3 regions of the Streptomyces anatolicus genome follow, and region 2 is predicted to be linked to each of the others. Evidence: riboswitches for the same ligand, from Rfam matches in the RefSeq annotation. Region 2 holds a riboswitch; each other region holds the start of a gene.
The links. A riboswitch is a leader RNA that binds a small molecule or an ion and turns the genes downstream of it on or off. The one in region 2 is predicted to bind cyclic di-AMP.

Region 1 (7,581 bases), on a different contig from region 2:
CGGCGAGCCGGATCCGGTCGCCGGTCGTGGGGCCGAACAGGTCGGCGTAGACGGCGCGGGACAGCTCAGGCATCGAGGGCACCTCCGGTCTCGCCGCGCAGGCCGGGCACGACGCGCTTGCCGGCCAGCGGGACGAGTTCGACGTCGACGGGGATTCCGGGCTCGAAGCGCACGGCTGTTCCCGCGGCGATGTTGAGCCGCTTTCCGTGCGCGGCGCCGCGGTCGAAGTCCAGACCAGGGTTGGCCTCGGCGAAGTGGTAGTGGGAGCCGACCTGGACGGGGCGGTCGGCGGCGTTGAGGACCAGGAGGCGGGTGACCTCGCGGCCCTCGTTGAAGGGGACGGGCTCGTCCGCGAAGAGGATCTCTCCGGGTACGAGGCCGTGGCCCGTGCCGTGCGGCGCGGCATGCATGAGGCGCGTGACCCCCGTCAGACGATCGGGTCGTGGACGGTGACGAGTTTCGTGCCGTCCGGGAAGGTGGCCTCGACCTGGACGTCGTGGATCATCTCGGGGATGCCCTCCATGACGTCGTCGCGGGTGAGGACCCTGCGCCCCGACGACATCAGCTCGGCGACCGTGCGGCCGTCCCTGGCGCCCTCGAGGATGTGGGAGGTGATGAGGGCGATCGACTCGGGGTGGTTGAGCAGCAGTCCCCGCGCCCTTCGCTTCTCGGCCACGTCCGCCGCCACATGGATGAGCAGTCTCTCCTGCTCGTGCGGGGTCAGTTGCACGCGTCCCACCTCACAGTCCTCGTCCGAACCGTGCGGGGTCCGGCTGCCGCGGCCACCGCGACGGGTATAGATGTAACACACAGCGAATACGCGCGATCTTGCGCGCCCTCGCTACGAAAACCCCTGGTGGCGTGGGAGGGGAGGGTAGTTGGGAGGAGTTTCAACGAGGTTAACCAGCCGTTGACCGACCCATGACCGTCAGCTGGGACACGCCATACCAGCCAGTGCCTGCCGGTGCTGCTCGGCGACCCGTCATCGGGCGTGACTGCGGCGCCACGGACGCCGCCCGAACTGTCGCCGCCGCCCGAATTGTCGCGCGCCGAGGTTGAGTTGCCTCCGTCACCTCGAAGTCGTCGACCTGGTCGGCCGGGCGACCGCCTTGCGGGACGCGCCGGCCCTCATCCACCAGCGGGGCGAGAGCGAGGTGCACTCCGCCCCCGACACGCCCGCGAGCGAGCCCTCCGCCACTTCGGAACGTCCGGGTCCGATTTGAAACGGACCAGACGGGCTACCCCAGTTGGCGTATTCAAAGGCCCTTCATCACGCGGTCGAGAGTTGCGCACAGCGTGTATGAAGACGGCGGAATGAACCGTTCCGCTGCTGGTGGAGACCTCGTCAGACCAGGTGCCGACGAGTCGAATTCGGCAGTGTCCACCCGAACAGGTCAGTCGTGAGTAGCCTCACAAAACGCCGTTTCGACTCGGTTTTCGAGTCGTTTTCGGGTCAAGATCCCTTCCGACGACAAGCCTCCGCCACAGCGGCGGGGCGATCCGGGCGGACGCCGAGTCCTGCCGCCGCCCGGATGACCGGTCGACATCGGTGCACCGGCAGGAGTGGAGGACCCAAGCACGGCGGGCCCGTCCGGAAAGTCCGGACGACGCCCTTGGGGTGAAGCCGCAGAGCACGACGCGGCCGGGCATCTTCGCCTGCCCGAACCCGACAGGTCATCCTTCACAGGCGGCTGACGAAGGGTTACGCATGACCGCGCTGAATCACGTTCCGTCGCTGCTCAGCAGGACGGGTGCCGCATCGGCTCTCACGCTCGCCGTCGTAGGCGGCACCCTCGTGGCCCCCGGGCTCACGTCGGAAGCGGAGGCAGCCACCCACGGGACGAAGGCGCTCAAGATCGCGGCGTCCAAGAAGGGCTCCCCGTACAGCTACGGCGCCGCCGGGCCCAACCGGTTCGACTGCTCGGGCCTGACGCTGTACTCGTTCAAGCGCACGGGCAAGAAGCTGCCGCGCACCGCCGCCGCGCAGTACAACAAGACCCGGCACATCACCAAGTCCCAGCGGACCCGCGGCGACCTCGTCTTCTTCCACTCGGGCCGCAACGTCTACCACGTCGGTATCTACGCGGGCAACGGCCGTATCTGGCACTCGCCCAAGAAGGGGGCCGTCGTGCGCCTGGAGAAGATCTGGACCAAGAGCGTCTGGTACGGCCGGGTCCGCTGACCCTGCCCGCCCCGCCGTACGGCCGCGTCCCGAGCGGCCGTGCGGCGTCACGCCACTAGGGGCACCAGGGGTTCGAGCAGGAGCACCACACCCAGTGCGCCGAGCGCGGCGCCGGTGCCCGCTTCGATGGCGCGGGCCACCGGCGGCCTGCGCAGCCGGCCCCCGAGGCGGTCGACCAAGAGGGCCACCACCGGGAACCACAGCAGGGCGAACGCCACGACGATGGCCGCCAGCAGCAGGGTCCTCGGCATCGCGGGGCTGCCGTCGGGCACGAACTGCGGCAGCACGCTGAGGAACGTGATCGACGCCTTCGGGTTCAGGGCGTTGGTGAGGAAGCCCTCGCGCAGACCGCCGCCCCGCACCACAGGCTCGCCCGACGCGGTGCGCGCCCGCGCCGCGGAGAGCAGCGCGCGGAAGGCGAGGTAGAGCACATAGGCCCCACCGGCCACTTGCAGCGCCTTGAAGAGCGCGGGGACGGCCGTGAGGACCGCCGCGACCCCCGCGACCGCCAGTGCCGTGTGCACGACGAGCCCGGCGGCGACGCCGACCGCGCAGGCGACCCCGGCCCGCCGTGAGGCGAGGGCGTTGCGTACGACGACGGTGAAGTCGGCGCCCGGCATCACGACCATGCCCGCGGCGACGCCGGTGAAGGCGATCAGTTGTGCGTCCATGCGAGTCACCCTGCCGCGCGGAGGCCTTCAGCGGGTATGTCGAATATCCTGGGTCTGCCTTAAGCAGACGTTTAGGCGGACATTCAGGCGGACATCTGGGCGGACGTCGACGCAGACATCCGGGCGGACGTTGACGCGGACGTTCAGGCCGCGTCCCCGGCCCGAGGCGCACGCCGGAGGGAGGACGGTCTCCATGTACGACCCCACACGGCTCGCCGCACTCGTCGCGGTCTCCGAGGCCGGTTCGATCACCCGGGCCGCCGAGCGTCTTGGCTACACCGTGCCCGCCCTGTCCCAGCAGCTGGCCAAACTGGAACGGGAGGCGGGCACCGCCCTCCTCGTACGCCACCACCGCGGGGCCCGCCTGACCGGCGCGGGTGAGCTGCTCGTGGGCCACGCCCGCCGGGTGCTCGACGAGATGGAGCGGGCCCGGCACGAGCTGGCGCGGCTCGCCGGGCTCTCCGGAGGCCGGCTGCGCGTGGGCACCTTCCAGACGGCGGGCATCCACCTGCTGCCGCCGGTCCTGACGGCCTTCCGCAGGGCTCACCCGGAGGTGGAGCTGACCGTCACGGGCCATGAGCCGCCGTCCGGCGTGGCGGCCGTGGCGGCGGGCGAGATCGACCTGGCCCTCACCCACACCTACGAGCCCGCCGAACCGGTGCCGCTGCCCGCCGCCGTGTCGGCCGAGCCGGTCCTGGTGGAGGAGCTGGTCCTGGTGACCCAGCCGGGGCACGCGCTCACCAGCGGCACCTCCCGGCTCGCGCCGGCCGAGCTGGCCGGACAGCCGCTGATCAGCATGGCGCCCGACCACCCGCCCCGGCTGGCCGTGGAGCGGGCCCTCGCGCGGGCCGGGGCGACGCCCTCCGTGGTGGTCGGCACGCCGGGCTACGCCTTGGTCTGCGCCCTGGTCAGCGCGGGGCTCGGGGTCGCCGTCGTACCGGAGATGGTGGCGCGCACCGCGGCGACGCCCGTCGGGATGCGGCTCCTCGACCCCGGCGATCTGCGCCGGACCATCTCCGTGGTGCATCGCACCGATGAGCCGAACGCGGCCGCGGACTCCTTCCGGGCGCTGCTGCGCGGGGCGTTCGGGCGCTCCGCGAGCACTAACTGAGCCGGGGGCGCCGCTCGGTCAGTGCGCGGGGTCGCGGTGCCGGTGCTTGACGGGCGCCGTCCACGGCAGGGCGATCCACACGGTCTTGCCGCCCTCTGCGGTGGGGCAGACCGAGAGCCTGCCGCCGCACTCGGCGGTCAGCCAGCGGATGATGACCATGCCGCGGCCGTTGTCCTGCTGGACGGCGGCCGGAAGCCGCTTCGGATAGCGCGGGTGGCTGTCGGTGACGCCGATGCGAAGCTGCTCGTCCCTGTTGAGCTCGACGTCCACGGTGAAGGTGGGCGACTGCCCGCGGGTGTGCTGCACGGCGTTCGTCGCCAGTTCGGAGACGATGAGTCTGATGGTGTCCCCCACCTCGGCATCGCCGGGCAGGCCCCATTCCGTAAGGACGTTCGCCACGTATTTCCGGGCGGCGGAGACCGAGGCGGGATCGCTCGGCAGAGTGACGGATGCTTCCTGGTGGTCTGCCATGGCGACGCTGTCCCTTTCCCACCGGGGCCGGTCTCCGAACTCGTAGCGGATGACCCGAGGACGGCCCCGGACTGGTGCTTCACGCCAGCGTCCCACTCCTTTGCCGGTCACGGGTGGCGATCCACCGAGATGTGCATATATCTGTCGCTCGAAGCGGTGAACTCTGCTACGACCGACCGTATTTGGGCGCGGGCACTGTACTTCCTCTACTGTCGCCTCTGTCCCCCGCTCTGTCGCCGGGAGACTTGACGGCTCGGTCCGGAAGGAGACGGACATGCAGCACGGCCCCGCGGTGCGCCGCCGCCGGCTCGGCGCCGAACTGCGCGCGCTGCGCGGCCTCGCGGGTCTCACCAGCAGCCAGGCCGCCGCGAAGGTGGGCTGGCACCAGTCGAAGGTGAGCCGGATCGAGACCGGCCGCAGCGGCGTGAAGGCCCCCGACGTACGCCTTCTGCTCGACGCGTACGAGGTGCGGGACCCCCACCTCAGCGAGCTGCTCGTGGCGCTCGCCGGGACCGACGAGACCGGCAGTTCGGGGCGTCACCACTGGTGGAAGGCCTACCGCGACCTGCTGCCCGCCGCCTACCGCGACTACATCAGCCTGGAGGCGCAGGCCGGCTGGGTGCGCACCCTGGAGACCTCGGTGGTCCCCGGCCTGCTGCAGACTCCCGAGTACGCGCGTGCGGTGACCCGGGCCGCGCTGCGCGGGCTCTCCGACGAGCAGGTCGACTCGCTGGTCGAGGTGCGTCTGGCGCGGCAGGACGTGCTGCGCGCGGACCCGCCGCTGCGCCTGAGCGCGGTCCTGGACGAGGCGGTTTTGCGCCGTCCGGTGGGCGGGCCGGGGGTCTTCGCCGGGCAGCTCGCAAGGTTGAGGGAGGTGACGCTGTTGCCGCAGGTGCGACTTCAGGTGCTGCCGTTCTCCTCCGGAGAGCATGTGGGCCTCATCGGGCCTTTCGTTATGTTCTCTTTTCGGAACATTGCTGATCTGGATGTGGTCGTTCTCGACCACTTGACGAGTAGCCTCTACCTCGAACGGAGAGAAGACCTCCAGGCGTACACGGAGGCCTTCAACTCCCTTCAGGAACAGGCGCTTTCTCCCGAGGACTCAAAGAATTTCATCGCCGGGCTGAGCGCCGGCGCGTAAGGAGGCACCATGACCGCAATGCCTCGGTACGTACCTTCAAGCACCACCCTTCAGGGCGCGCGGTGGCAGCGCAGCAGCCGCAGCAATGGAATGAACAACTGTGTCGAGACTGCCACGCTCGACTCCGGAGCGCCGGCCGGCCTGCTGGCCGTGCGCGACTCGAAGAACACCGCGGGGCCCGCCCTGCTCTTCTCCCCCGGCCCCTGGGAGACGTTCGTCAACAGCCTGCGGTGAGCGGAGTCCGGCCCCCGCGCGGGGGCCGGGCCCTCTCATCGGGGCGCGGTGCGGCTGATCACTCGTACGGCATCGGCGATCTGTGGGCCGGTGAGGTCCGCGCGAGCGGTCAGCCGCAGCCGTGAGATCCCGTCCGGCACCGACGGCGGCCGGAAGCAGCCGACCGCCAGGCCCGCGGCCCGGCAGTCGGCCGCCCAGCGCACGGCCGACTCCGGTGACGGCGCGCGCACGGAGACGACGGCGGCGTCGGGGCGTACCGCCGAAAGCCCCTCGGCCGTGAGGAGCCGATGCAGCTCGGCGGCGACCTGACGGGCCCGCGCGGCGCGTTCGGGCTCGCGGCGCAGCAGCCGCAGGGCCGCGAGCGCGGCGCCGACGGCAGCGGGTGCGAGTCCCGTGTCGAAGATGAAGGTCCGCGCCGCGTTCACCAGATGGTCGATGACCTTGGCGGGCCCGAGCACCGCGCCGCCCTGGCTGCCGAAGGACTTCGAGAGGGTGAGGGTGACCACCGTGTCGGCGGCCCCCGCGAGCCCGGCGGCGTGCGGGGCGCCCCGGCCGCCGTCGCCCAGCACACCGAAACCGTGGGCGTCGTCGACGATGAGTCCGGCACCGAACTCCCGGCATACGTTCGCCAGTTCGTCCAGCGGCGCGGCGTCGCCGTCCACCGAGAACACCGTGTCGGACACCACGACGGCGGGCCCGTCGTGGGCGTCCAGGGTCTTGCGCACCGCCGCGGGGTCGGCGTGCGCCGCCACGTGGGTCGTGGCGCGCGCGAGGCGGCAGCCGTCGATCAGGGAGGCGTGGTTGCCCGCGTCGGAGACGATCAGCGAGCCGTGCGGGGCGAGCGCGGTGACCGCGGCGAGGTTGGCCGCGTAGCCGGAGGAGAGCACGAGCGCCGCCTCGAAGCCGCAGAACTCGGCGAGTTCCCGCTCCAGCTCGGCGTGGAGTTCCGTGGAGCCCGTGACGAGCCGGGAGCCGGTGGCGCCGCCGCCCCACCGCCGGGCCGCCTCGGCGGCGCCCTCGATGATCTCCGGATGCCTGGTCAGGCCCAGGTAGTCGTTGCTCGCCAGGTCCATCAGGCCGCCCGCGTCGGCGGCGCGCGGGCGCAGGGTGCGGACGAGTCCGGCGTCGGCGCGCAGCCGGGCCTGCTCGTCGATCCAGTCGAACGGCGCACGCGTCGCGGGCGGCGGGCCCACGGCGCCGGACGGGCTCGGCGCCTGTGGCGCGGGGTGCCTGTTTGTAGACATTGCACAGACCCTAGCCGTCCTGCCACCTGGCCAGTATGTGGCAATACCCACACCTCAAACCGGTTCTGTTGTGCGAAGTCTCCTTGGCCGGGGCGCCTGCCGTACGTAAGGATCAGCGCCATGGATCTGCTGAACACGCTGGTGGACAAGGGGCTTCGGCGCGAGCTGCCGACCCGTGAAGAGGCGCTGGCCGTACTGGCCACCTCCGACGACGATCTCCTGGACGTAGTGGCCGCCGCCGGGAAGGTACGGCGGCAGTGGTTCGGGCGACGGGTGAAACTCAACTATCTGGTCAACCTCAAGTCGGGCCTGTGCCCCGAGGACTGCTCGTACTGTTCGCAGCGGCTCGGCTCGAAGGCCGAGATCCTCAAGTACACGTGGCTGAAGCCCGACGAGGCCTCGCAGGCCGCGGCGGCCGGTGTCGCGGGTGGCGCCAAGCGGGTCTGCCTGGTGGCCAGCGGGCGCGGGCCCACCGACCGTGACGTCGACCGGGTGGCGCAGACCATCGCGGCGGTCAAGGAGGCGAA
Region 2 (7,581 bases):
ATTCCGTACGACCGCGCCTGGCGGACCAGTTCGCGCTGGCGTTCCCGCCCGGCGGCGCCACTCTCGCCGTACCCGGCGGAGAGCACCACGAGGCCCTGCACCCCGCGCTCGCCGCACTCCGCGACGACCTGGGGCACCCGGTCGGCGGGCACGGCGATCACGGCGAGGTCCACGGGCTCCTCGATGGCCCCTACGGAGCGGTGCGCCGGCAGCCCGTCGATCTCGGTGCCTTCGTCGAAGGCGCTGTTCACCGCGGACAGGCGTCCGGTGAACCCGGCCTCCTTGAGGTTGCGCAGCACGCTGCGCCCCACGCCTCCGGGGGTGCGGCCGACGCCGATCACCGCGACCGAGCCCGGCGTCAGCAACCGCTGCACCGACCGGCCCTCGGCGCGCTGCTCACGGGCCCGCTGCACGGCGAGCGAGCGGTCGGTCGGCTCCAGGTCGAACTCCAGGCGTACGACGCCGTCCTCGAAGCTGCGCTTCTGCTGGTAGCCCGCGTCGGTGAACACCTTGATCATCTTGGTGTTGGCGGGCAGCACCTCGGCCACGAACCGCCGGATGCCGCGCTCCCTGGCGACCGCCGCGATGTGCTCCAGGAGCGTGGAGGCCACGCCGCGGCCCTGGTGGGCGTCCTGCACGAGGAAGGCGACCTCGGCCTCGTCGGCGGGCGCGCTGGCCGCCATGCCGCGCTCGTCGATGCGGTCGTAGCGGACGGTGGCGATGAACTCACCGCCCACCGTGGCCGCGAGCCCCACCCGGTCCACCTGGTCGTGGTGCGTGAAGCGGTGCACGTCCTTGGCGGACAAGCGGGGGTAGGGGGCGAAGAAGCGGTAGTACTTCGACTCGTCCGAGACCTGCTCGTAGAAGCTGACCAGGCGCTCCGCGTCCTCGGCCGTGATGGGCCTGATCCGGGCGGTGCCTCCGTCACGCAGCACCACATCGGCTTCCCAGTGCGAGGGATAGTCGTGCCGATCCTGCTGATCCGACGGGGTCTGCATGGGGCCAGGGTACGGGTCGCGGGGCCGCCTGGACCGGGGCAGTCTGGGAGAGGCCGTCCGGCCCGGCAGAGCACTCACGACGGCATGAGACACTGGTCTAGACAAGTGTGAGACACCTGGAAGGGCAGCAACACATGGCTGAGCGCCGCGTCAACGTCGGCTGGGCCGAGGGCCTTCACGCCCGACCCGCCTCCATCTTCGTCCGCGCGGCCACGGCCGCCGGCGTCCCCGTGACGATCGCCAAGGCCGACGGCAACCCGGTCAACGCCGCCTCGATGCTCGCGGTGCTCGGCCTGGGCGCCCAGGGTGGCGAGGAGATCGTGCTCGCCTCCGACGCCGAGGGTGCGGACGCCGCGCTCGACCGTCTGGCGAAGCTGGTCGCGGAGGGCCTTGAGGAGCTTCCGGAGACGGTCTGAACCGCGCAGTTCCCTTCGAAGGGCCCACCCCGGAACACGGGGTGGGCCCTTCGATTTATCCAGGGGCCCTTCGCTTTATCCGGCAGTCAACTGCCCGTGAAAAGCACAGTGAGCGGATTTGGGCAGCGTGAATTCGCGCAGCACGAATGAGCGCATTACGAATGAGCGCCCTGAATTCCCCGCAGTGGATATGACAGATACTGCTCCGCATCCATCACGGCCTCTCTGCATACGTCTTGTATACGGCGCCCGCGTTAACTCGGCAGGCCCACCGTGTTTACGGGGTGTTGCGAGCCCCTCACGCGGCCGCTCCGCGGTGAATGGCGCAATCGGTGCGCGGATGTCGCCCGGTCCGCGTGGCCCGCGGTGAGCGCCCTGGCCCGTTCGGCGTCCCCGCGGGCCACCGCGTCGACGATCGCCGCGTGCTCGGACCAGGACTCGGCCGGCGCGGCCGGAAGCTCGACGGCGTACATCCAGGCGATCTTGTGCCGGAGCTGGGTGAGGAGCGTGATGAGGCCGGGGCTGCCGGAGGCCTGCACGAGCGTCTCGTGGAACCAGCCGCCCAGGGAGCGCAGATCCTCCCCCTGCCCCTTCCTCGACCGCTGCTGGCCCAGCCGGACCAGGCCGCGCAGGACCTTCAGGTGCGCGTCGGTGCGGCGCTGGGCGGCGCGGGCCGCCGCGAGGGGTTCGAGCAGGGTGCGCAGCTCCAGGAGGTCGGCGGCCTCCTGCTCCGTGGGCTCGGCGACGCAGGCGCCCGCGTGCCGGCGCGTGACGACGAAGCCCTCGGCCTCCAGGGTGCGCAGGGCCTCGCGCACGGGTACACGGGAGACTCCGTACCGGCGCGCGAGCACTTCCTCGGTGAGCCGGCCGCCCCTTTCGTGGACACCGGAGACAATGTCGTCCCGGATGGCCGTGCATACCGAGTGGGAATGCGCATGACCGGACCTCCGCCTTAATCCCCGCGAAACGCGGTCGACCGACGCTGTTACAGAGTCTTTGACGCTCTTTCAGTGACTCTATTGCAGCGCGTCGGGATTTCCGATGGGGGGTCGGAATTCATGGATATCTTTTGGCCAACGACAAGCGGGCCGGAAAACGACGACGCCCTCGACGCGGACGACGAAGGCCCCCGGCTCGGGAGAGCCGGGGGCCTTCGGTGGCGTACTGGGGGCGGTCAGACGTTGACGCCGTGCGCGCGGAGGTACGCGACGGGGTCGATGTCCGAGCCGTAGTCCGGGCCGGTGCGGGCCTCGAAGTGGAGGTGCGGGCCACTGGAGTTGCCGGTGGAGCCCGAGAGGCCTATCTGCTGGCCCGGGGTGACCGTCTGGCCGACGGTGACGCTGAGGGACGACATGTGGCCGTACTGGGTGTATGTACCATCGTTCATCTTGATCACGACGTTGTTGCCGTAGGCACCGCCCCAGCCCGCCTCGACGACGGTGCCGGCGCCGACGGCCTGCACCTTGGTGCCGGAACCGGCATGGAAGTCGACGCCGGTGTGGCTGCCGGAGGACCACATGGCGCCGCCGGTCTGGTAGCCCGTGGAGACGTACGAGCCGGAGATCGGGGAGACGTAGGTGTTCAGGCGCTTGCGCTCGGCCTCGCGGGCGGCGCGCTCCTTGGCCTCGCGCTCCTTCTTGGCCTTCGCCTTCGCCTCGGCCTCGGCCTTGCGCTTGTCCTCGGCGGCCCTCTTCTTGGCGGCCGCCTCGGCCAGCTTGGCGGCGGCGGCGTCGTCGGCGGCCTGCCGCTGGGCGGCGGCCTGCGCGTCGATGCTGTCGGCGAGCGAGTCGCCGACGGAGATCGCCTGGGTGAGTCCGGTGTGCTCAAGGGCGGCGTCGTCGGCGGCGGCGAGCGCGGGAGCGGCCAGGCCTCCGATGACACCGGTGGTGGTGAGCGCGGCGACGCCCGCGACGCTCGCGGTGGTGCGGGTGAGGCGGCTGGGACGACGGTGCTTCCCGGTGGCACGGGTGAACGCCATGAAGCGGCTGATCCTTTCCTTCCTTCTCGCCTACCGGGTTAGCTGACGGGTTCGGAGCAGGAAGGTCTCCTACGAGCCCCTCACCTGACGGCAAGGTGCCCGATTCACCCCAGGGGACATGTGGGTCCCCGGCTCCCCTGGCTCGCGCCGTACGGGGACTCGGCGATGACTGTCCGGTGCCGCGGATGCGACGTAGTGCGTGACGGACAGCCGAATCGAAGCTAAACGCGCCGTCTTTCAATCGACAAACAGAACGCCGCTTTTGTAGCGCACGCCACACGGCAGACAGGCAACCTCCATACGAATTCGGACATATGAGGCCCCGGCCACCGAATCGGTCGCCGGGGCCTCATGCCGGGATCCCCTGTCAGGAACTCTCCTGCGGCTCAGCCGCTGACCACGCTCACCTCGCCGATGTCGAGCGCCCTGACGGGCCCCTCGATCCGCGCGGCGTCCCCGACGAGGATCGTCACCAGGTGGTCCTCCGGGAAGGCGCTCACGACGGCCGCGGTGGCCTCCACGGTGCCGGTCGCCGCCAACTGCCGGTACAGCTGCGCCTGGAAGTCGTCCGGGAGGTTCTGCTCGACCTGGTCGGCGAGCGTGGCCGCCACGGAGGCGGCCATCTCGAACTTGAGCGGGGCCACGCCCACCAGGTTCTGCACCGCCACATCGCGCTCGGCGTCCGTCAGGCCCTCCGCGGCGAGCGTGCGCAGGACCTTCCACAGGTCGTCGAGGGCGGGGCCCGTCGACTCCGTGTCGACCGATCCGCTGATGGCGAGCATCGCGGCACCGGTGCCGTCCGGGGCCGAGCGCAGGACCTGGCTGAACGCCCGTACGCCGTAGGTGTAGCCCTTCTCCTCGCGCAGGACGCGGTCCAGGCGGGAGGTGAGGGTGCCGCCCAGGCAGTACGTGCCGAGGACCTGGGCGGGCCAGATCCGGTCGTGCCGGTCCGGGCCGATGCGGCCGATCAGGAGCTGCGTCTGCACGGCTCCGGGGCGGTCCACGATGACGACGCGGCCCGTGTCGTCGGCGGTGATCGCGGGCATCGGACGGGCGTCGGCCGTGTCGCCGGTCCAGGTGCCGACCGTGTCCGCGAGGATGGCGTCGAGGTCGGTGCCCGTGAGGTCGCCGACGACCACCAGGGTGGCCGTGGCGGGGCGGACATGCCTGTCGTAGAAGGCCCGTACCGCCGCCGAGTCGATCGCCGAGACCGTCTCCTCGGTGCCCTGGCGCGGGCGCGACATGCGCGCGCTGGCCGGGAACAGCTGCTTGGAGAGCTCCTTGGCGGCACGGCGCGCGGGGTTGGCGGCCTCGTGCGGGATCTCGTCCAGGCGGTTGCGTACGAGGCGTTCGATCTCGGTGTCCGCGAAGGCGGGGGCGCGCAGGGCGTCGGAGAGCAGGCCGAGCGCCTTCGGGAGGCGGGAGACCGGGACTTCGAGGGAGACCCGGACGCCGGGGTGGTCGGCGTGCGCGTCCATCGTGGCGCCGCAGCGGTCGAGCTCGGCGGCGAACTCCTCCGCGGAGTGCTTGTCCGTGCCTTCGTTGAAGGCCCTCGCCATGATGGTGGCGACGCCGTCGAGGCCGTCCGGCTCGGCGTCCAGCGGCGCCTCCAGATGGACCTCCACCGCGACGACCTGCTGGCCGGGGCGGTCGCAGCGCAGCACCGTGAGGCCGTTGGGCAGGGTGCCGCGCTCGGGGGCGGGGAAGGCCCACGGCTTGGCCGGGCCGGCCTCGGGCTGCGGGTGGAACTGCATCGTCGCGGCCTCGCTCACTTCGCCGCCTCCTCTTCCTCGTCGGTCGCACCGGCGACGGACTCTTCGACTTCGTCGACGGCGGCCGTCACGGGCTCGTAGACGAGCACCGCGCGGTTGTCCGGGCGCAGGCGGGCCTTGGCGACCTCCTGGACCTCCTCGGCGGTGACGTCCAGGACGCGCTGGACGGCGGTCAGGGCGAGCTGCGGGTCGCCGAACAGGACCGCGTACCGGCACAGTTCGTCCGCGCGGCCCGCGACCGTGCCGAGCCGGTCGAGCCACTCGCGCTCCAGCTGCGCCTGGGCGCGCTCCATCTCCTCCGGAGTGGGGCCCTCGGCGGCGAAGCGGGCGAGTTCCTCGTCGACGGCGGCCTCGATGACCGGGACCTCCACGTCGCCGGAGGTCTTGACGTCCAGCCAGCCGAGCGAGGGTGCCCCGGCCAGACGCAGCAGACCGAAACCGGCGGCCACGGCGGTGCGGTCGCGGCGCACGAGCCGGTTGTAGAGCCGGGAGGAGTCGCCGCTGCCGAGAACGGTCAGCGCCAGGTCGGCCGCGTCGCACGCGCGCGTGCCGTCCTCGGGGAGGCGGTAGGCGGCCATCAGGGCGCGGGCCGGGACCTCCTCCTCGACGACCTCGCGCAGCTCCTTGCCGATGCGCTCCGGGAGGGAGCCGTCCCGCGGGGGCTGCTTGCCGTCGTGGGAGGGGATCGACCCGAAGTACTTCTCGACCCAGGCGAGCGTCTGCTCCGGGTCGATGTCGCCGACGACCGAAAGGACCGCGTTGTTGGGCGCGTAGTACGTGCGGAAGAACGCGCGGGCGTCCTCCAGGGTGGCCGCGTCCAGGTCGGCCATGGAGCCGATCGGCGTGTGGTGGTAGGGGTGGCCCTCCGGGTAGGAGAGGGCGGTCAGCTTCTCGAAGGCGGTGCCGTACGGAACGTTGTCGTAACGCTGGCGGCGTTCGTTCTTGACGACATCGCGCTGGTTTTCCATGGACTCCTCGTCGAGCGCGGAGAGCAGTGAGCCCATCCGGTCGGCCTCGAGCCACAGGGCCAGCTCCAGCTGGTGGGCGGGCATCGTCTCGAAGTAGTTGGTGCGCTCGAAGCTCGTCGTGCCGTTGAGCGAGCCGCCCGCTCCCTGGACGAGTTCGAAGTGGCCGTTGCCGGGCACCTGCTTCGAGCCCTGGAACATCAGGTGCTCAAAAAGGTGAGCGAGGCCGGTTCGCCCCTTGACCTCGTGGCGGGAGCCGACGTCGTACCAGAGGCAGACCGCGGCGACCGGGGTCAGGTGGTCCTCGGAGAGCACCACGCGCAGGCCATTGGCCAGCCGGTGCTCGGTCGCTGTCAGGCCGCCGGAACCGGCCTCGGCTGTGGCCGTGTGACCCATGGGCATGTACGTCCCTTCGATCGCTGGATCATCGTGATCATCGCTGGATCAGAACAATTGCTGCCAGTCCTGCCACTGTATGCAAGCGTGCGGACACCTGACGAAGTTCCCGGTGCGCCCTCGGCGTAGTCGGGAGTGACGCGGATGCGGGAGACGGATCGCGGTCGGGGATGACGCGACTGCCGCACGGGTCATGGCCGGGGTTGACGCGGCTGTCGCACGGGTCGTGGTCGGCGTTGTCAGTGGGACAGTCCACAATGGTCGGCGTCAGATCCCGCACTTGTTGGTGAAGGAGCCGCAGCAGCGATGGCCCGCCGCAGCACGAAGACCCCGCCGCCCGACGACTCGTTCGAGGAGAAGATCCTCGACATCGACGTCGTCGACGAGATGCAGGGCTCCTTCCTCGAGTACGCGTATTCGGTCATCTACTCCAGGGCCCTGCCGGACGCCCGCGACGGCATGAAGCCGGTGCACCGCAGGATCGTCTACCAGATGAACGAGATGGGCCTGCGCCCCGACCGCGGCTATGTGAAGTGCGCCCGCGTCGTCGGCGAGGTCATGGGTAAGTTGCACCCCCACGGCGACGCGTCGATCTACGACGCGCTGGTGCGCATGGCCCAGCCCTTCTCGATGCGCCTCCCCCTCGTGGACGGCCACGGCAACTTCGGCTCGCTCGGCAACGACGACCCACCGGCCGCCATGCGGTACACCGAGTGCAAGATGGCCGACGCCACCTCCCTGATGACGGAGTCGATCGACGAGAACACCGTCGACTTCGAGCCGAACTACGACGGCCAGGAGATGGAGCCCTCCGCCCTCCCGGCGGCGTACCCGAACCTCCTGGTCAACGGCGCGTCGGGCATCGCGGTGGGCATGGCGACGAACATGCCCCCGCACAACCTCGGCGAGGTCATCGCCGCGGCCCGCCACCTCATCAAGCACCCGGGGGCCGACCTCGAGACGCTGATGAAGTTCGTGCCGGGCCCCGACCTGCCCACCGGCGGCAAGATCGTCGGCCTGACGGGCATCAAGGACGCGTACGAATCGGGCCGCGGT
Region 3 (7,581 bases), on a different contig from region 2:
GGCCCATCCAGGAGCCGACGCCACGGAGGCACCGGGCGGACTCACGGTCGCCTGACCGCAGTCGGGCACCGAACCAGGGCCCGCAGGTGGCCCCAACAAAGAGCTTCAGTATCGAACGTTGCTCGAACGCAGGGCCAAGGCTGTGCCCACAGACCGCCGAAAGACGGCCGAATGCCCGTTTCCTGAGACCATGAAACCTGCCGTAGATTGTCGCGCCCGTATACCGCCGGGTACAGTCGCCGCACTGCTCTGCCCCTGCTGCCGAGGCGAAAGAGAAGTTGGTGAACGACCGTCACCCGTCGGGGAGCTCGACTCCCCAGCCCTCGGCACCCGGCGCCGACTACGCGCACTACGCGACGTACGACCAGCAAAGCGCCCAGCCCAGTGGCTACGGCTATGACGCCTACCCCACCGGCGGTTTCGAAACCGGAAGCATCAGCACCGGAAGCTTCGACACCGGAACTTTCGCCACCGACCCCCTCTTCGGCGACATGCCCGGCACCAGTGCCGGCACCGCCACCGCCGCCGACAGCGGGTACGACACGGGCCAGTGGACGACCACGAGTACCCAGCAGCAGACGCTCGACTACGACGCTTACGCCGCGCAGCAGCACGCCGCCACCTACGACACCGGTGGCTACGACACCACCTCGGGCTGGTCGACCGGCGGCTATCAGCACCTCGCCGACATCCCGTCGCAACCGGGCGGCCCCGACAGCACGGGCCAGTGGGACACCGCCTCCTGGGACCAGGGTCCGGCGACCGGCCAGTGGGACACACAGTCCTTCGACACGGGCGCGTACGACGCCACGGCGTGGAACCCCGCCGACGAGGCCCACGAGCAACACGAGGCGCACGAGCCACACGAATCGCACGAGCCGCACGAAGCCCCGCAGTCGCATGAGACTCCGCAGCCGTACGAGCTGACCGAGCAGTACGAGATCTCCCCCGATGCCCCGTACGACAGCGAGAGCCCGTACAACAGCGAGGCCCCGTACGAGGACGCGGAGTCCGAGTCCGCCTCGGCAATCCCGGCCCCCGCCCCCCGTGCCGCTCGCGGCAAGAGCGGCGGATCGGGCGCGGGCCGCTCCAGAACGCGGCGCCGTACCCCCGCCAAGCGCTCCGCCCTCCTCACCGTCGCCGTGCCCTCCGCCTGTGTGATGGGTGTGGCCGGGGTGGCCGCCGCCTCCGTGGGCAGCTTCGGCGGGGACGACGACAAGGAGACGACGGCCTCGGCCCCGGACACCACCACGTCCGTGAAGCCCTCCGCCGCCAACAACAAGCTCGACACCCAGCTGGCCAACCTCTCCGCGGACGCGGGCGACTTCGCGGACCGCGCGAGCCGCACGCAGGAGCGCATCGACCTCAAGGCGGAGAAGGTGGCCGCCCAGAAGAAGGCGGCCGCGGAGGCGGCGCGCAAGGAGCGGCTCCGCCCCAAGTTCGCGCTGCCGGTGAAGCAGCACGGTCTGAGCGCGCAGTACGGCCAGGCCGGCGTCAACTGGATGTCGGCGCACTCCGGCATCGACTTCCCCGTGTCGTACGGCACGGAGGTCTTCGCCGCGACCGACGGCACCGTGACCACGAAGTGGAACAGCGCCTACGGCAACATGGCGATCGTCACCGCCAAGGACGGCACGGAGACGTGGTACTGCCACCTCTCCTCGCACAAGATTTCCAGCGGTCCCGTGAAGGCGGGCGAGACGATCGCCTTCTCCGGGAACTCCGGCAACTCGACGGGCCCGCACCTGCACTTCGAGGTGCGCCCCAGCGGCGGCTCGGCGATCGACCCGCTGCCGTGGCTGCGCAGCCACGGCCTCGACCCGACATAACCCCGGCCGCCGCCCCGACGTAACTCCAGTCGGCGCCCCCGGCATTACAACTTCTCGACCGGCGCGTACCGAAGCAGGAGCCGCTTCGGCTTGGGCTCGCCGAAGTCCACCGTCGCCTCGGCGTTCGCACCCGTGCCCTTCACCCCGACCACGGTCCCGAGGCCGAACTGGTCGTGCGTGACCCGGTCCCCGACCGCCAGCGAGACCACCGGCTTCTCCGACGCGCGGCGCGTGGCGAAGCCCTGCGCGCCGCCCGTGCGCGAGCGCGAGGACGACAGCGACGAGGCGATGCCCGCGGCGGGACCGGACGACGCGGGGGCGCCGACGGAGCCCTTCCGTTTCCAGTCCAGATGCACATCCGGAATCTCTTCGAGGAAGCGGGACGGCGGGTTGTACGAGGGCTGGCCCCAGGCGCTGCGCATCGAGGAACGCGTCAGATAGAGCCGCTCACGCGCGCGGGTGATGCCCACGTAGGCGAGGCGGCGCTCCTCCTCCAACTCCTTGACCTGCCCGAGAGAACGCATGTGCGGGAAGACACCGTCCTCCATGCCGGTCAGAAAGACGACGGGGAATTCGAGGCCCTTCGCGGTGTGCAGCGTCATGAGCGTGATGACTCCGGAGCCGTCGTCCTCCTCATCCGGAATCTGGTCGGAGTCGGCGACGAGTGCGACGCGCTCCAGGAAGTCGGAGAGCGTACCGGCCGGGGCCGCAGCCCCTTCGTCGGCGTCCGCTTGGCCCTCTTCCGCCTGGGCGCTCGCCGCCTGGGCGTTCTCCTGCTCGAACTCAAGGGCGACGGCAGCGAGTTCCTGGAGGTTCTCGATGCGGGTCTCGTCCTGCGGGTCGGTCGACGCCTGCAACTCTGCCAGGTACCCGGTCCGTTCGAGTACGGCCTCCAGGACGACGGCCGGGCCCGCGCCGGACTCGACGACGGTCCGCAGCTCCTCCATGAGCGTGTTGAACCGCTTGACGGCGTTGGTCGAGCGGGCCGCCATGCCGTACGCCTCGTCGACGCGGCGCAGCGCCTGCGGGAAGGAGATCTTCTCGCGCTGCGAGAGCGCGTCGATCATCGCCTCGGCGCGGTCGCCGATGCCCCTCTTGGGGACGTTGAGGATGCGCCGCAGCGGGACCGCGTCCTCGGGGTTGGCGAGAACGCGCAGGTAGGCCAGGACGTCGCGGACCTCCTTGCGCTCGTAGAAGCGGACGCCGCCGACGACCTTGTAGGGCAGGCCGACGCGGATGAAGATCTCTTCGAAGACACGGGACTGCGCGTTCGTGCGGTAGAAGATCGCGACGTCGCCGGCCTTCGCGTCGCCCGCGTCCGTGAGCCGGTCGATCTCGTCGGCGACGAACTGTGCCTCGTCGTGCTCGGTGTCGGCCACGTAACCGGTGATGCGGGCGCCCGCGCCCTGGTTGGTCCAGAGGTTCTTCGGGCGGCGGCTCTCGTTCCGCTCGATGACCGCGTTCGCCGCGGTGAGGATCGTCTGCGTGGAGCGGTAGTTCTGCTCGAGGAGGATCGTCGTCGCGTCGGTGTAGTCCTCCTCGAACTGGAGGATGTTGCGGATGGTGGCGCCGCGGAAGGCGTAGATCGACTGGTCCGCGTCACCCACCACGCACAGCTCGGCCGGGTCGTCACCCTCGCCTCCGGAGGGGCCGACCAGCTCGCGCACCAGGGCGTACTGGGCGTGGTTCGTGTCCTGGTACTCGTCGACCATGACGTGGCGGAAGCGGCGGCGGTAGTGCTCGGCGACGTCCGGGAAGGCGCGCAGGAGGTGGACCGTCGTCATGATCAGGTCGTCGAAGTCCATCGCGTTCGCCTCGCGCAGACGCGACTGGTACATGGCGTAGGCCTGGGCGAGGGTCTTCTCGAAGCCGTCGGCGGCCTGGACCGCGAAGTCCTCCTCGTCGATCAGCTCGTTCTTCAGGTTCGAGATCTTGGCGCTGAAGGACTTCGGCGGGAACTTCTTGGGGTCGAGGTCGAGATCACGGCAGACCAGGGCCATCAGACGCTTGGAGTCCGCGGCGTCGTAGATCGAGAAGGAGGACGTGAAGCCCAGCTTCTTGTACTCGCGACGCAGGATGCGGACGCAGGCGCTGTGGAAGGTCGACACCCACATCGCGTTGGCCCGGGGGCCGACGAGGTGCTCGACGCGCTCCTTCATCTCGCCCGCGGCCTTGTTCGTGAAGGTGATCGCGAGGATCTGGCCGGGGTGCACACCGCGCTCGGCGAGGAGGTACGCGATGCGGTGGGTCAGGACGCGCGTCTTGCCGGAACCGGCGCCCGCGACGATGAGCAGCGGGGAGCCCGCGTGCACGACGGCCGCGCGCTGGTTCTCGTTCAGCCCCTCCAGGAGCGTCGCCGGGTCGATGACCGGGCGCGGGGCTCCGTCGCGGTAGTGCGTATCCCGGCCCATGGGCACGTCGAACTTCCCGCTGAACAAGTCGTCCGGAACCGGTTCCGGAGCGCTGTCCTCGGGCGGCGGCGGGGGCTCTTCGTCCGCGGCCCGGGAAGGCTGCAGGTCCGCCAGGAAGCTGTCATCAAAGAGGCTGCTCATCGCCTCCCGAGTCTAGGCGGCCCCACTGACAACCCGCCCCGGGTTCCGGTCACCGGACTCCACTTACGCCCCGCCCGCGGCCGGTCACGCTCCGCCACGCCACTGCGGGCCCGCCTCCCGGCCCTCGTAAAGTCACGGAAATGTATCGGGCATATCGAACATCAACCTTCACACGTGCCACACAAGTTGGCTAGCGTGCTGCGCGGGCCGCTCGTCCCCCACCGGCGAACCCCGCCGGGAACGGGTGGCCTCCGCCGAGTCCGACATGTTCGGAGCCGGGGACCCGCCGAGAACTTGGGGTGAATCGGTCCCGTACTTCGTACGGGACTGTAGGGCAACCTTCCGGACCACCCGCCCGAACCCGACAGCTAACCCGGTAGGCGGTCTACGGAAGGAGTCGCCTCCCTTGGCGTCGCACCGCAAACCGCGGGCCCGGTCAGCCGGCGTACGCACCACCCCGGCCGTCGGCATCACCACGGCGGCCCTCACGTCCGTGGCGCTCTTGTCGCAGAGCGCGCAGGCAGCACCCTCCTCGCCGGCGAAGCCCAGCCTCGAAGAGGTGCGCAAGAAGGTCGACGACCTCTACCACCAGGCGGGCGTGGCTACCCAGAGGTACAACTCGGCCAAGGAGAAGACCGAGAAGCAGCGCAAGAGGGTGGGCCGTCTCCTCGACGACGTGGCCAGGCGCGCGGACAGGCTGAACGAGGCGCGCCAGCAGCTCGGCTCCTTCGCCGCCGCCCAGTACCGCACGGGCGGCGCGTCCCAGACGGCCACGATGATGCTCGCCGACGACCCGCAGGGCTACTTCGACCAGCACCACCTGGCGGACCGGCTCACCTCGCGGCAGAAGAAGGCCGTCGACGACTACCAGGCGGAGCAGGCATCGGCGACGAAGCAGCGTACGAAGGCGGCGAAGAGCCTCAAGACGCTCAGCGAGTCCCGGGACGACCTCAGGACGAGCAAGCGGGCCGTACAGAAGAAGCTGGGCGAGGCGCGCGGGCTGCTGTCGGAGCTGACCGCCGAGGAGAAGGCGCGGCTCGCCGTGATCGAGCGGGAGAAGAAGCGGGAGGCGAAGCGCAAGGCCGAGGAGCTGGCCCGCAAGCAGGCCGCGGAGGCGGAGCGCAAGCGCGAGGCGGAAGAGGCGGCGCAGAAGGAGAAAGAGCAGGGGCAAGCGCAGGGGCAAGGGGACGAGGGCCAGGGCCAAAGGCAGGACCAGGGCGGGGGCTCCGGCTCAGGCACCGGTACAGGTACCGGCACGGGCACCGGCACCGGCAGCACGGACGGCGGCTACGCCACCAAGGCCGCGAAGGTGACCCGCTTCGCCGAGGCCCAGATCGGCAAGCCGTACGTCTGGGGCGCCACGGGACCCGACTCGTACGACTGCTCAGGGCTCACCCAGGACGCCTGGAAGGCCGCCGGCATCTCGCTGCCGCGCACCACATGGGACCAGGTGAAGGCCGGCACGACCGTGAAGACCGCCGACGCCGAACCCGGTGACCTGGTCTTCTTCTACGACGACATCAGCCACGTAGGGATCTACATCGGCGACGGCAAGATGATCCATGCCCCGAAGCCGGGCACGAACGTACGTGTCGAGTCGATCTACTACATGCCGATCCACAGCGTGGTACGCCCGGCCTGACCACAAAAGCGCCCTCTACGCGCGTGGCCCACGCTCTTCCGGGAGTGTGGGCCACGCGCGTAGAGGGCGCTCAGGGGCGTTCGTACGCGGGGGCCATCAGGTCCACAGGACGGCGATGAAGATGTTCGCCGTGGTCAGCAGCCCCACCGCTCCGAACATGCCCTTGTCGACCTTCTCCTCGTCCCGCTTCACATAGACCAGCGCGAGGATCACGATCAGCACGGCCATCTTGATGCCGATCTTGAGGTTGTTGACCGTGTTGTCGTCCGCCTGGTTGAGGCCCACCAGGGCCACACCGGTGACGAGCATGATCAACGCGCCGTGCAGCATCGCGGGGCTGAAGCGGGCGGTGCCCTGGCCCATCTGCTTCATCTGGGTCAGGAAGCCGCCCAGGAGCGAAGCGATGCCGATGATGTGCAGGCCGACGAAGAGATGGATGAGTACGTCCATGAGGCCGGAGCCTAGCCGGGCCCCCACCGCTCCCTGTAGGCGGCCCTATACCACTCCGCTACGGGCGGGGTGGGCACAAACGACGCATTGGTCACAGTTGCGAGCGAGGAGTGCACCGACCCGCCCTCGGTACGGACAGATGCGGTCGCTGTTCCGCCCACTTATGCCGATTACGCGCAATCCGGCGCCGGGCCGTGACCGCCAGGTTTAGCGTCCTCCACCAGGTGACCGGCTCCCCACCGCCGCCCGCCGAGGGCGGCAGTCGGCCACCACCGCCGAGAAATCCGGCGGCGGCGCGCTCCCCCTGTGCGGGCCGCCGCCGGACAGGTAAGGAGCCCTCCTCGTGGCAGCGCACCGCAAGCCCAGACAGCGCTCGCTCACCGGCCACACGGCCCGCACCGCCGCCACCCTCGCCCTCGCGGGAGCCGCCTCGGCGACCGCCCTCGAAGGCTCGGGGCACGCGGACCCCCGGCCCAGCCCCGCCGAGGTGAGATCGAAGGTCGACGCGCTCTACCGGGAGGCGGAGGTCGCCACCGAGAAGTACAACGGCGCGAAGGAGAAGGCCCAAAAGGCCCAGAAATCGCTCAACGGGCTGCGTGACGAGGCAGCCCGCAAGACGGAGAAGCTCGACTCCGCCCGCGACACTCTCGGTTCCTACGCGGCCGCCCAGTACCGCGCGGGCGGCATCGATCCTTCCGTCCAGCTCGCGCTCTCCTCGGACCCCGAACAGTTCCTGGACCGTGCCTCGCTCGCCGACCGGGCGGGCAGCCGCCAGGCCGCGGCCGTCGGCGGCGTACGCAAGCAACTTCAGGAGATCGACCAGCTGCGCACGGAGGCCGATGACCGCCTCTCCGCCCTCCGCTCACGCCAGGCCGAACTGAGGAAGCACAAAACGACCGTCCTCACCAAGCTCGGCGAGGCCAAGCGGCTGCTGGCCCAGCTCACCGAGGAACAGCGCGCGCAGTTCGCGGGCGCCCACGGCCGCGCCGCCCGCTCGGACGCCCGCTCGGACACCCGCGCCCCTCGGCCTGGCGCCCACGAGCCTGACGCCCGCACCCTTCAGCGTGGCGCCGCCGCCAAGGCCCCCAACGCCCGTGCCGCGGCCGCC

Region 1: another riboswitch for cyclic di-AMP. It lies ahead of GKQ77_RS17130 (C40 family peptidase); the one in region 2 lies ahead of GKQ77_RS07005 (M23 family metallopeptidase).
Region 3: another riboswitch for cyclic di-AMP. It lies ahead of GKQ77_RS05585 (C40 family peptidase); the one in region 2 lies ahead of GKQ77_RS07005 (M23 family metallopeptidase).

The regions. Positions count from the first base shown of each region.
Region 1 covers NZ_WMBF01000171.1:2,796-10,376, reverse strand. The annotation lists gene GKQ77_RS17145 (urease subunit alpha) at 1-73, opposite strand, end outside; gene GKQ77_RS17140 (urease subunit beta) at 66-410, opposite strand; gene GKQ77_RS17135 (urease subunit gamma) at 428-730, opposite strand; cyclic di-AMP (ydaO/yuaA leader) riboswitch at 1,538-1,705, shown strand; gene GKQ77_RS17130 (C40 family peptidase) at 1,709-2,182, shown strand; gene GKQ77_RS17125 (LysE family translocator) at 2,230-2,853, opposite strand; gene GKQ77_RS17120 (LysR family transcriptional regulator) at 3,047-3,964, shown strand; gene GKQ77_RS17115 (ATP-binding protein) at 3,983-4,435, opposite strand; gene GKQ77_RS17110 (helix-turn-helix domain-containing protein) at 4,710-5,576, shown strand; gene GKQ77_RS17105 (DUF397 domain-containing protein) at 5,586-5,810, shown strand; gene GKQ77_RS17100 (8-amino-7-oxononanoate synthase) at 5,846-7,054, opposite strand; gene bioB (biotin synthase BioB) at 7,175-7,581, shown strand, end outside.
Region 2 covers NZ_WMBF01000042.1:907-8,487, forward strand. The annotation lists partial or broken gene GKQ77_RS06990 (GNAT family N-acetyltransferase) at 1-998, opposite strand, end outside; gene GKQ77_RS06995 (HPr family phosphocarrier protein) at 1,133-1,414, shown strand; partial or broken gene GKQ77_RS07000 (GntR family transcriptional regulator) at 1,669-2,343, opposite strand; gene GKQ77_RS07005 (M23 family metallopeptidase) at 2,589-3,392, opposite strand; cyclic di-AMP (ydaO/yuaA leader) riboswitch at 3,405-3,567, opposite strand; gene GKQ77_RS07010 (M16 family metallopeptidase) at 3,779-5,164, opposite strand; gene GKQ77_RS07015 (M16 family metallopeptidase) at 5,161-6,531, opposite strand; gene GKQ77_RS07020 (DNA gyrase/topoisomerase IV subunit A) at 6,832-7,581, shown strand, end outside.
Region 3 covers NZ_WMBF01000029.1:19,931-27,511, reverse strand. The annotation lists partial or broken gene GKQ77_RS05600 (lipase family alpha/beta hydrolase) at 1-55, shown strand, start outside; gene GKQ77_RS05595 (M23 family metallopeptidase) at 282-1,829, shown strand; gene pcrA (DNA helicase PcrA) at 1,874-4,381, opposite strand; cyclic di-AMP (ydaO/yuaA leader) riboswitch at 4,624-4,779, shown strand; gene GKQ77_RS05585 (C40 family peptidase) at 4,788-6,023, shown strand; gene GKQ77_RS05580 (hypothetical protein) at 6,120-6,473, opposite strand; gene GKQ77_RS05575 (C40 family peptidase) at 6,817-7,581, shown strand, end outside.